DNA from 3 places in the Paenibacillus macerans genome. Region 3 is predicted to be linked to each of the others. Evidence: predicted binding sites of a transcription regulator. Region 3 holds the regulator's gene; each other region holds the start of a gene.
The links. The regulator Rex, encoded in region 3, represses fermentation and respiration genes when NADH is low (regulators of the CRP and FNR family bind a similar motif). The targets are predictions, from matches to a motif close to TTGTGAAATATTTCACAA.

Region 1 (3,284 bases), 220 kb from region 3:
ACAAAGACCGGGTCGATGATCGCCACGTCCGGCGTCAGTTCGTAATCCGCCAAAGGATATTTCGTATTGCCGTTGATTTTGTCCGTGATGACGGAAAACGACGTCACTTCCGAACCGGTACCCGAGGTCGTGGGGATCGCCACGAATTTCGCTTTTTGTCCGAGCCGCGGATATTTGTAAAGGCGTTTGCGGATATCCATGAATTTTTGTTTAAGGTTAAAGAAATCTTCATCCGGGTATTCGTAGAACAGCCACATCCCTTTCGCTGCGTCCATCGCCGACCCGCCGCCGAGAGCGATAATGCAGTCCGGCTGGAACTTCGCCATCATCTCCGTACCGCGTTCCACCGTCGTGGTCGAAGGATCCGGTTCAACGTCCGCGAACACTTCGATCGCCACCGGCGTTTGGCGTTGGCGGAGATAATGCTCGACTCTTTCCACGTAACCCAGCTTCACCATCATCGGGTCGGTGACGATCATGACGCGGGAGATGTCCGGCATTTTCGCCAAATATTGCGTCGAATTCTTCTCGAAATAAATTTTGCTCGGCACTTTAAACCACTGCATATTCACGGTACGACGGTTCACCCTTTTCACGTTGATCAGATTGACGGCCGTGACGTTCGACGAAGTCGAGTTGCGTCCGTAAGACCCGCAGCCCAGCGTCAGCGAAGGCAGGTTCGAGTTGTAAATGTCGCCGATGCCGCCTTGCGAGGAAGGCTGGTTCACCAAAATCCGGCAGGTCGGCATCCGGTCCGAGAACTTCTGGATAACTTCCTGGTTGTTCGAATGAATGACCGAAGAGTGGCCCATGCCGCCGAACTGCACGACTTCCAACGCGCGTTCGATGCCCTGCTCGGCGTTTTTCACTTTATAGCAAGCGAGCACCGGGCTAAGCTTCTCCGCAGAAAGCGGGAATTTCGGTCCGACGCCTTCGATTTCGGCGACGAGAATTTTCGTTCCGGCCGGCACGTCGATGCCGCACATTTCCGCGATCTTCGTGGCCGGTTGTCCAACAATCGCCGGGTTCACCGCGCATTTGTCGGCGATGATCGCGCCCGCCGTCAGTTTTGCCGCTTCATCTTTGTTCACGAAATAGCAGCCGTTCGCGATCATTTTCTTTTTCACCTGATCGAATATCGGTTCTTCAATGATGACCGCTTGCTCGGATGCGCAGATCATGCCGTTGTCGAAAGTTTTGGAAAGAATCAGATCGTTGACGGCCTGATCGAGATTCGCGCTCTTCTCAATGAAGCAAGGCACGTTGCCGGGGCCGACGCCAAGGGCCGGTTTGCCGCAGCTGTAAGCCGCTTTTACCATCGCGGAACCGCCGGTAGCGAGAATGCAGGCCACATCCGGATGGTTCATCAAAGCGTTCGTGCGGTCCATGGACGGATTTTCGATCCACTGGATGCAGTCGGCGGGCGCCCCGTGCTTCACTGCGGCCTCCAGTAATATTTTAGCGGCTTCCGCGCTGCAGTTCTGAGCGGACGGATGGAAGCCGAAGATGATCGGGTTGCGTGTTTTTATCGCAATCAGCGATTTAAAAATCGTGGTCGACGTCGGGTTCGTCACCGGAGTAATCCCCATGATGATGCCGACAGGCTCGGCGATTTTTTGGAAGCTGTCAAAATCGTTGTCCTCGATAACGCCTACCGTTTTGTCGTACTTGATGCTGTGGTAAATGTACTCCGTGGCGAACATGTTTTTAATGATTTTGTCCTCGTAGACCCCGCGCCCTGTTTCTTCCACCGCCATTTTCGCCAAATGCATGTGCTTGTCGAGCCCCGCCAGGGCCATCGCCTGCACGATTGCGTCGATCTGCTCCTGCGTCATGCTCATGAACGCTTCGGAAGCCTTTTTCGCTTTGTCAATCAAGGTTTGGATGTAAGCTTCCGGGGTGGGCTGGGCTTTTGTTGTCGCTTCATTCTTTACGGCCATTTCTCTCATCCTCCTAAGTTCTGTAAGGACCAACCTGCAGTGTAGATAGACAAATCATAAGTTCGTGAAATTTTTCACTTGCAAGTTCATCCTTAAAAGATGTATTGCTTCTCTTTATGTTTTGATCATAGCATAGGAATTTGATTTTGTATAGTGAATTTTTTCACAAAATTGAAAAAGTTCTGAAATTATTTCATTTAGCAAACAAATTTCGTGAATTTAGTCACAATGTTAGAATTTCGACACTTTTTCGGCCTTCCGAGCCCCCAAATTTTGCAATAATCGTTATATAATTAATTAAAAATTTCATAAAAATCAGGAATATAAAGGGGAAATCCATGATGAGTGAAATCGTAAACGCCACCCTGCCCCGCGGTAACACGAGCTGCTTCACAGAACAAAACTTCAACCGCCTTCTCGTTACAATGAAAGATAAAGCATATCCCGAGGGGACGCATTTGTTCTGGGAAGGTGATTTTTCCGATAAACTGTTTTACATCAAACGCGGACGCGTCAAACTGACCAAATCGACCGACGAGGGTAAAGAACTCATTCTGTATATGTACGGACGCGGCGATATGGTCGGCCAGGCCGATCCGTTCTTCAGCACCAAGCACAGCTTCACGGCCGAGGTGATTGAGGATTGCGAAATCGGCGTAATCGATCAGAAAGACCTTGAAATTATGATTTGCCAGCACTGCGATTTTGCGATCGACTTCATGAAATGGATGGGCATCCACCATCGCCTGACGCAGACGAAGTTCCGCGATTTGATGATGTACGGCAAGCCGGGGGCCCTTTGCTCGACGCTGATCCGCCTGAGCAACACGTATGGCGAGCAGCATGGGGACACGATTCTGATCAACAAAAAAATCACCCATACCGACTTGTCCAATATGATCGGGGCTACGCGCGAAAGCGTTAACCGGATGCTCAGCGACCTGCGCAAAAAGGATGCGCTCGAATACGAAAACGGCATGATCGTCATTAAGGATATGGTCATGCTGCAGGATATTTGCCACTGCGAGCTGTGCCCGAACGAAATTTGCCGGATCTGACATGCCGCTTGCGTCCGTCTATATGTGCCTGCCTTTCTTTGCGGAACTGCCCCGAAATGACCGGGACGGTTTTAAACCTATACGTTGGACGCGCGGGAGGGAATGGGTATGCCCCCATACCCATTCCCTCTTCAGTTCTATTTCGAGCCCCTACCCCTTTCCGGGGTATTTCCCAGCCCCAGCAACGGACCCATACGACTCTAGTTCGCTCTAAAGCAGCTCACCCGAGCCGCTTCGAGGGAAATTTCGTCATATGGGTCCGTTAGTCTTAGCGGCCTCTGTCCCG
Region 2 (3,284 bases), 4.2 Mb from region 3:
CATGCCCCACAGATTCGCCCCGACTTCCTTACCCATCACAATCCCGTCGCCGGTAGCATTCGTCGTGTTGGTTGTTTTGATGTTTGCATCCAGAGCAGGCCAATAGTTATTGTATTCAACGACCATTTCAGGGTTGGCTCCGAAACCGCCGGTGGCCATGACCACACCCTTGGAAGCCTTCAAGGTGACCGGAGTGCCGTCAGACTGCTCGGCGGTCACGCCCACAATTCTGCCATTCTCAACGATCAGCTTGGTGGCTTTCGTGTTCAGCATAATTTCTGCGCCAAGCTCTTTTGCGCTTTTTTCCATCGCGTTAATATACCCGGTTCCCAGCGGTTCGGTATTATGGTGGGTTCTGGGCCACAAGGCGCCAAGAACGGTACCGATCCCATCCTGGAACTTAGCTCCGTGGCTCTCCAGCCATTGGATCGTGCCGTAGCTGTTGGTCGCCAGCGTCTTGACCAGTTCAAACTTGCCGGAGATTTCTTTCCCGTCAAGATCGGTTCGCTTCCCGCCGATATAGGTGTGAATCATATGCAGTTCAGGCGAATCAAACAGCTTGGTGGTGTCCCCTTTGGCGAAGTATTCCTTGATCTGTTCCTTGAGCGTCTTGAGTGTATCGGCGTAATCGCCGAATTCTTTTTCATCGTAGGTCAGAATCTCTTTCAACTCATTGCTCAGCGCTTTCGTCATGGCCACTTTCGGCTGTCTAGCCGGGTCATAGGAATTGAACTCGCCTCCCGAACGAATCGTGTTCCCGCCAAGCGCAGGCGATTTTTCGATCAAAATCACCTTTGCCCCGTTCTCAGCGGCCGATACCGCAGCGGCCAGACCCGCTCCGCCCCCGCCGACAACCACGACTTCGGTTTCCTTGGTAATCGCTTCTTTGGCGGCCGCCTTCAGCGGTTCTTTGCTCTTCAATGCGTCGATGTCGGCCCCGGCCTTGGCCAAAGCGGCCGCGATCGCGTCAATCAGACCGTTGCTGGATACGGATGCCCCCGATACGATATCTACCTTCAGACTCTGCCCCTCCACTACCTTCTGGGGAATGGTCTCAAATACGGCATCGCTTACTCCCTCCGTGTCCTTCTGCTCCAGCACCTTCACCGCTTGAATGGTGTTGGCATCCACCGTTACCTCCACTTTAATAACGCTATGTAGGCCTTGCGCTTCCCCCGTATAGGTCCCCGGCGTGTAAATCCCTTGGGGCTCCGCCGCATCAGGCGCTGCTTCCTTATTACTGCCGCTGCATCCGATTACACCTATAATTAGAATAAATACCAGTGCCGCCAAAAATCCCGTTCTTACATACCTGCAACTTGGATGTCTCATGTTATCTGCTCCTCTTCTGCATTTGTGCAAATTTTCACAATATAAGTGAAAAAAATTCGCGAAAATTGCCGAAACAAATTCGCTTACATTTAATATTATGCGCTTTCATTTCCATGTAGTTCCATGTTATTTCTCACATAGGGAGGGTTAAGGGACCGCCCCGATTGCCCCTTGCCCCCATTCCACCGCTAACGGGCAAACCGGGTAAAGCCAAAGCTCCCCAACGAAACAGCCGCCGGCTCTCCAGTCCGTGCGGCTGTTTCTTGTATCTTCTTATTTCACTTCACTCAAGTGCTCTTCCAAACGATCCCACGTTTCGGTGATGCCCTGCAGCATCCCCAGGAAGGACTCTCGTTTACTGAAATCGACGATCCACTCGGTCGTGTTCGTCAAACCATCAGCGGTTATTGGCAGAACGATCAAAAGCTCGGTCTTTCTTTTTGAAGATGAATAGATGATTCGTTCCTATCAGGCACTACAAATACAACTGGTTTCCGCGTGGCAAACAAGCAAAGTGCCGACGTACGGTAAACATGCTCGTCTGCAGGTGGTCTTTTTACCGCCTTACAGCCCAAACCTCGATCCGGTCGAAGGGCTATGGTTATGTCTCAAAGCCGATGTAGTTAACAACTTCTTTTTTGAAAAGTTCTATAAAATTAAACTTCATGTGTCTCAATTTATGAAGCGAATCAATAAGAATCCAATGGAAACGATCGATCGTCTACTTGTCAGGTTTTTGATCTTAGTTGCGGTTTATATAGTCTAAAAATATCTAAGTGTCCCATACAACAAAACAACCATTTTACCTCTGTCTCCAAAAATAAAAGTCGAGCAACGGTATTAGCGCTGCTCGCTGAGGGTTACAAAAAAATATGAGATCTAAGATGAAGACATGATTCAAAGAAAGGCTAGATATTCTACTAAATGCAACCTGGAATTCCTGCTTGTATAGTATTCCATTCCTTTGTTGTTCTAACTGTTGTTGTCGTTACCTTAATAAGTCCCATGTTTCCAATTGATATCCACGAATCTACTTCAACCTTAGCTTTCAATTCAACTTTTTCGCCGTCACTAGTAACTTTAGCTCCAACATCTTTACTAGCTATTGTGAAAGTTGTTAATGGATTTTGATCGTTATCTATTACTTCAACGGTCGCATTATTTACAGAAGTAAATTTATTCCATGAGTAATTTGCAGCTACTTCATAAGATAATTCAAACGATCCACCAAGATTAGTTGTATAATATAACATTTTTAATCCAGAACAAAAATCAGACGGAGCTATTTCATTAAGGTTTTCTGTTGGTGTAACTTCAAGGTTTTCTGTTGATGTAACTTCTTTGGGAGCTTGTTTTAATTGATTAAGGGCTTGTTGCAATTCCCCGACAGTAACAGTAACGGAATCATCTGAAAAAGCATCAGCTTTTTCTAGATTTCTAGGATCTAATCCTAGATATTCAATAACTTGGTTTACATTCTCTTCAGTTACAATTGTGTCCGGTGATAGTGCTCCGCTTGCGCTCGCCGGTGCACCAACCGGTAAAATTAGAGCGATAGATAGACATAGAGCGGCACATAAACTAGTAACTTTTTTTCTTACCATTCTATTACCTCCTTTTTTTACCACATTACCACACTATATACATATTTTCCAGTATATTTTTAGTCTTTTATTGTGAAAAAATTGTGATAGACGTTTGGATTGCAGCGGATTAACAATGTAATGACTATACTCCTCTCGCTTCAAATACGTCACCAAGCCACGATGATAATACTCCGTCGCCTCCAACACGACAGCCTGGTACTGGCTTAAAAGTGGATGTTATGTATATAATTATAAATAAAAAGGAGGCGCTGTATCTAAATGGAATCTATAGAAACAGGACTAAAACTATTTGTGTTGATAATAGTTATTTCACTACTCTTTGCTTTGGTAGGTTTTCTAGTCAAA
Region 3 (3,284 bases):
GCCATTCAAAAAGCAGCAAGCAACCAGTGCCAAGCCTCCAAGCGCCTACCGGGCCAGCAGCCCTTCGAAGGCCTCTTGCGCCTCGCGCCGGATACGCTCCTCGTCGAGGGTGAGGCAAGCCCCGTGTTTGACCAACTGCTCGCCGTTAACCCACACATGCTCTACATCTTTGGAGCCGGCCGAATAGACGACATGGGAAACGTAATCCGTCTTCGGCAGGAAATGGGCCTGTTCCGTATTCAGCGCGATAAAATCCGCCTTCATGCCGGCCGCGAGTTTCCCCGTATTCGCCAAGAACACCGACTTCGCCCCGTATTCCGTGCCCATTTTGAGGGCTTCCAGCGCCGGAACGGCGGTAGGATCGCCGGAAACGCCTTTGTGGATCAACGCGGCGAGGCGGACCTCCTCGAGCATATCGAGGTTGTTGTTGCTGGCGGCGCCGTCCGTTCCAAGCGAAACGACCACGCCTTTGCCAAGCAGTGCCGGCACCCGCGCCACGCCGCTGGCCAGCTTCAGGTTGCTGCCGGGATTGTGCGACACCGCCACGTTATGGGCCGCCAAAATATCGATCTCCTCATCGGTCAAATGCACGGCGTGAGCAAGCAGCGACGGACGGGAGAACATCCCGAGGTTCAGCAAATGCTGAACGGGTCTGACCCCGTAATCGTTCACGTTTTGCTCCACTTCCGCCCGCGTCTCCGACATATGCGTATGCATCGGCAGATCCAGATCATTAGCCGCTTGCACGAATTTCTCGAAAAATTCCGGCGGACAGGTGTACGGCCCGTGCGGCGAAATCATCGCCGTGATTCGGCCGTCCGCCTGACCGTGCCAATTTTTCGCAAACGCGATCGCTTCGTTCAGCTTCTGCTGCTGCACGTCCGGCGGGCACAACCCGATGACGCCGCGCATCAGCACGGCGCGGATGCCCGACTGCTGAACCACTTTGGCCACTTCATCCATATGGTCGTACATGTCCAGGAACGTGGTCGTTCCGCCTTTCAGCATCTCCAGCACGGACAACGCCGTCCCAGCGTACACATCGCCGGCGGTGAACTTGGCTTCCATCGGCCACATTTTTTCCTGAAGCCAGGTCTGCAGCACCATGTCGTCGCCGTATCCGCGCAGCAGCGACATCGCCGCGTGGCCGTGCGTGTTGATCAGCCCCGGCATGAACAGCAGCCCTTTTCCGTCGAAGGTTTCCGCGTCTTCCGCCCCTTCAGGAAGCTGCTCGCCGATATAGGAAATCGTATCGCCCTCAACGAGCATATAGCCCTGTACAATGGAACGATCTTGTTCGAACACGACAAAGGTTCCGTTCTTGATTAACCATTTACGACTCATGGGCAGGTTGTTCCTTTCCGTTTCCATCATTCAAATAATAAGCCAGACTGAGCAAATCGGTCGTGAAATCGGCGGCATGGATGCGGACTTCCGGCGGCACCTTCAAAATCGTCGGAGCGAAGTTCAGAATGGCCCCGATTCCCGCCGCCACCAATTGATCCGCCACGCGCTGCGCTTCGTAATCCGGGACGGTAATGATCCCGATCCGGACATTTTTCTCCCGCACCGTTTCCGTCAGGTCTTCGATCGGCTGGATCGTGATGTTGTTGATTTGCGTGCCGATCTTGGCCGGAGAGGCGTCGAACACCGCCACGATTTTCATGTTGTCTTTCAAATAAGCGTTGTAATTCGAAAGCGCCTGCCCCAAATTACCGGCGCCGACCAGCGCAACGTTGATCTGCTGGTCCAAGTTGAGGATTTGCTGGATTTTCTCGATCAAATACGCGACATCGTAGCCGATGCCCTTTCGCCCGAAATCGCCGAAGTAGGCCAGATCCTTGCGGATCTGGGCCGGGTTGAGGTCCAGCTTCTGGCCGAGCTCCTGCGAGGACACCGTAGGCACTTCGCGCCGGCTCAGCTCGTTGAGGAACCGCAAATACACCGGCAGCCGGCGGACGACGGCATCGGAAATTTTTTCGGATTTCATACGTTTATCCCCCTATTCTGACGCGGACTTAGAGACGTTTTCGTCTCCCGGATTTAACCATTCCGATATGCGCGGAACCATCTGAGTGAGCGGCATATGCTCCATCTTCGGCCCGGGCAGTGAATATAAAAAGTATTTCCCGTAGTAAGACTCCAAGATGCGGGTATCGTAAACAACCACGATCCCCCGGTCCTGCGAGGAGCGGACGAGCCTGCCGAATCCCTGCTTGAAGCGGATGACCGCCTGGGGCACGGACAGTTTCATGAAAGGATTTTTCTTCTCCTTCTGCAGCCGTTCGCTTTTCGCTTCCACCAGCGGATGGTTGGGGGGCTGGAAGGGCAGGCGGACGATCGCCAGGCTCGTCAACGCTTCGCCCGGAATGTCCACGCCTTCCCAGAAGCTGCTCGTCCCCAGCAGCACGGACGCCGCCTGGCCCTGAAAGCGCCGGGTCAGCTTGCTGCGGCTGCCGCTGTCCATCCCCTGGCCGATGACCGTGATTCCTTGCGCCGACAATAGCTCCTTCAACGGCTCGTAAACCTGCCGCAGCATCCGGTACGATGTGAACAGCACCAGCATGCGGCCTTGCGTCGCAACCGCGGTATCGGCGAGCGAACGCACCAGCGTGCTGACGAAATGGTCGTCGCCCACGCTCCCCTTTACGCTCGGAAAATCGCGCGGGATGACGAGCAGCGCCTGGCTGCGGTAATCAAACGGCGACGGCAGCATCGCCGTGTTCAGCCGTCCTTCCCCGGCCGCTTCCGTCAGTCCCAGCTGTTCGATCATATACTGGAACGACTTGTCGACCGACAGCGTCGCCGAGGTCATCACCACGCTTTTTTTTCTGTCGAAAAAGTATTCCTTCAATTGCGCGCTAACGTCGATCGGAACGGCATACATCTGCAGGGAGCGGCTGCGGAAATTCCCGTTCGCTTCCATCCAGTACACCGTCTCCTCGTTCTCCAGCTTCATGAAGAAACGCAGGGCCTCCCGCTCGTTGGCCAAATCCTTGAATAACCCGTTGATGTCGGTCAGGAGGCTTTCGGAACCGTAATCCTCCTGCTCTTCCCGGATTTGCGCCAGCATCCGGTCGCCTTTGCGGAGCACGTCCCCTAGCGAGACATAGATCTGGTTCTCCAGCGCCAGCAGCTTATCCCATTCTTTCGGTTTCTTTAGCGGAAGCAGGCGGTAAACGAATTGGCCCGGATCGCCGGGCGCGGCGTCGCTCCGTTCCGGCATCAGGGCAAACAGCAGCTCGCTGAGCTTGTCCCAGCTTTCCTTCACATCGATCAGCGTC

Region 1: a site for Rex is predicted at 2,092-2,109, ahead of adhE (bifunctional acetaldehyde-CoA/alcohol dehydrogenase). Genes of this name have one in related genera too.
Region 2: a site for Rex is predicted at 1,355-1,372, ahead of DYE26_RS21245 (flavocytochrome c). Genes of this name have one in related genera too.

The regions. Positions count from the first base shown of each region.
Region 1 is NZ_UGSI01000001.1:381,796-385,079, reverse strand. It holds gene adhE (bifunctional acetaldehyde-CoA/alcohol dehydrogenase) at 1-1,940, opposite strand, end outside; gene DYE26_RS01715 (Crp/Fnr family transcriptional regulator) at 2,282-2,998, shown strand.
Region 2 is NZ_UGSI01000001.1:4,785,486-4,788,769, forward strand. It holds gene DYE26_RS21245 (flavocytochrome c) at 1-1,332, opposite strand, end outside; gene DYE26_RS33595 (hypothetical protein) at 1,606-1,755, opposite strand; gene DYE26_RS21250 (transposase) at 1,787-2,098, shown strand; gene DYE26_RS21255 (hypothetical protein) at 2,253-2,936, opposite strand; gene DYE26_RS33600 (hypothetical protein) at 3,198-3,284, shown strand, end outside.
Region 3 is NZ_UGSI01000001.1:598,893-602,176, reverse strand. It holds gene DYE26_RS02795 (amidohydrolase) at 46-1,344, opposite strand; gene DYE26_RS02790 (redox-sensing transcriptional repressor Rex) at 1,334-1,990, opposite strand; gene dinG (ATP-dependent DNA helicase DinG) at 2,003-3,284, opposite strand, start outside.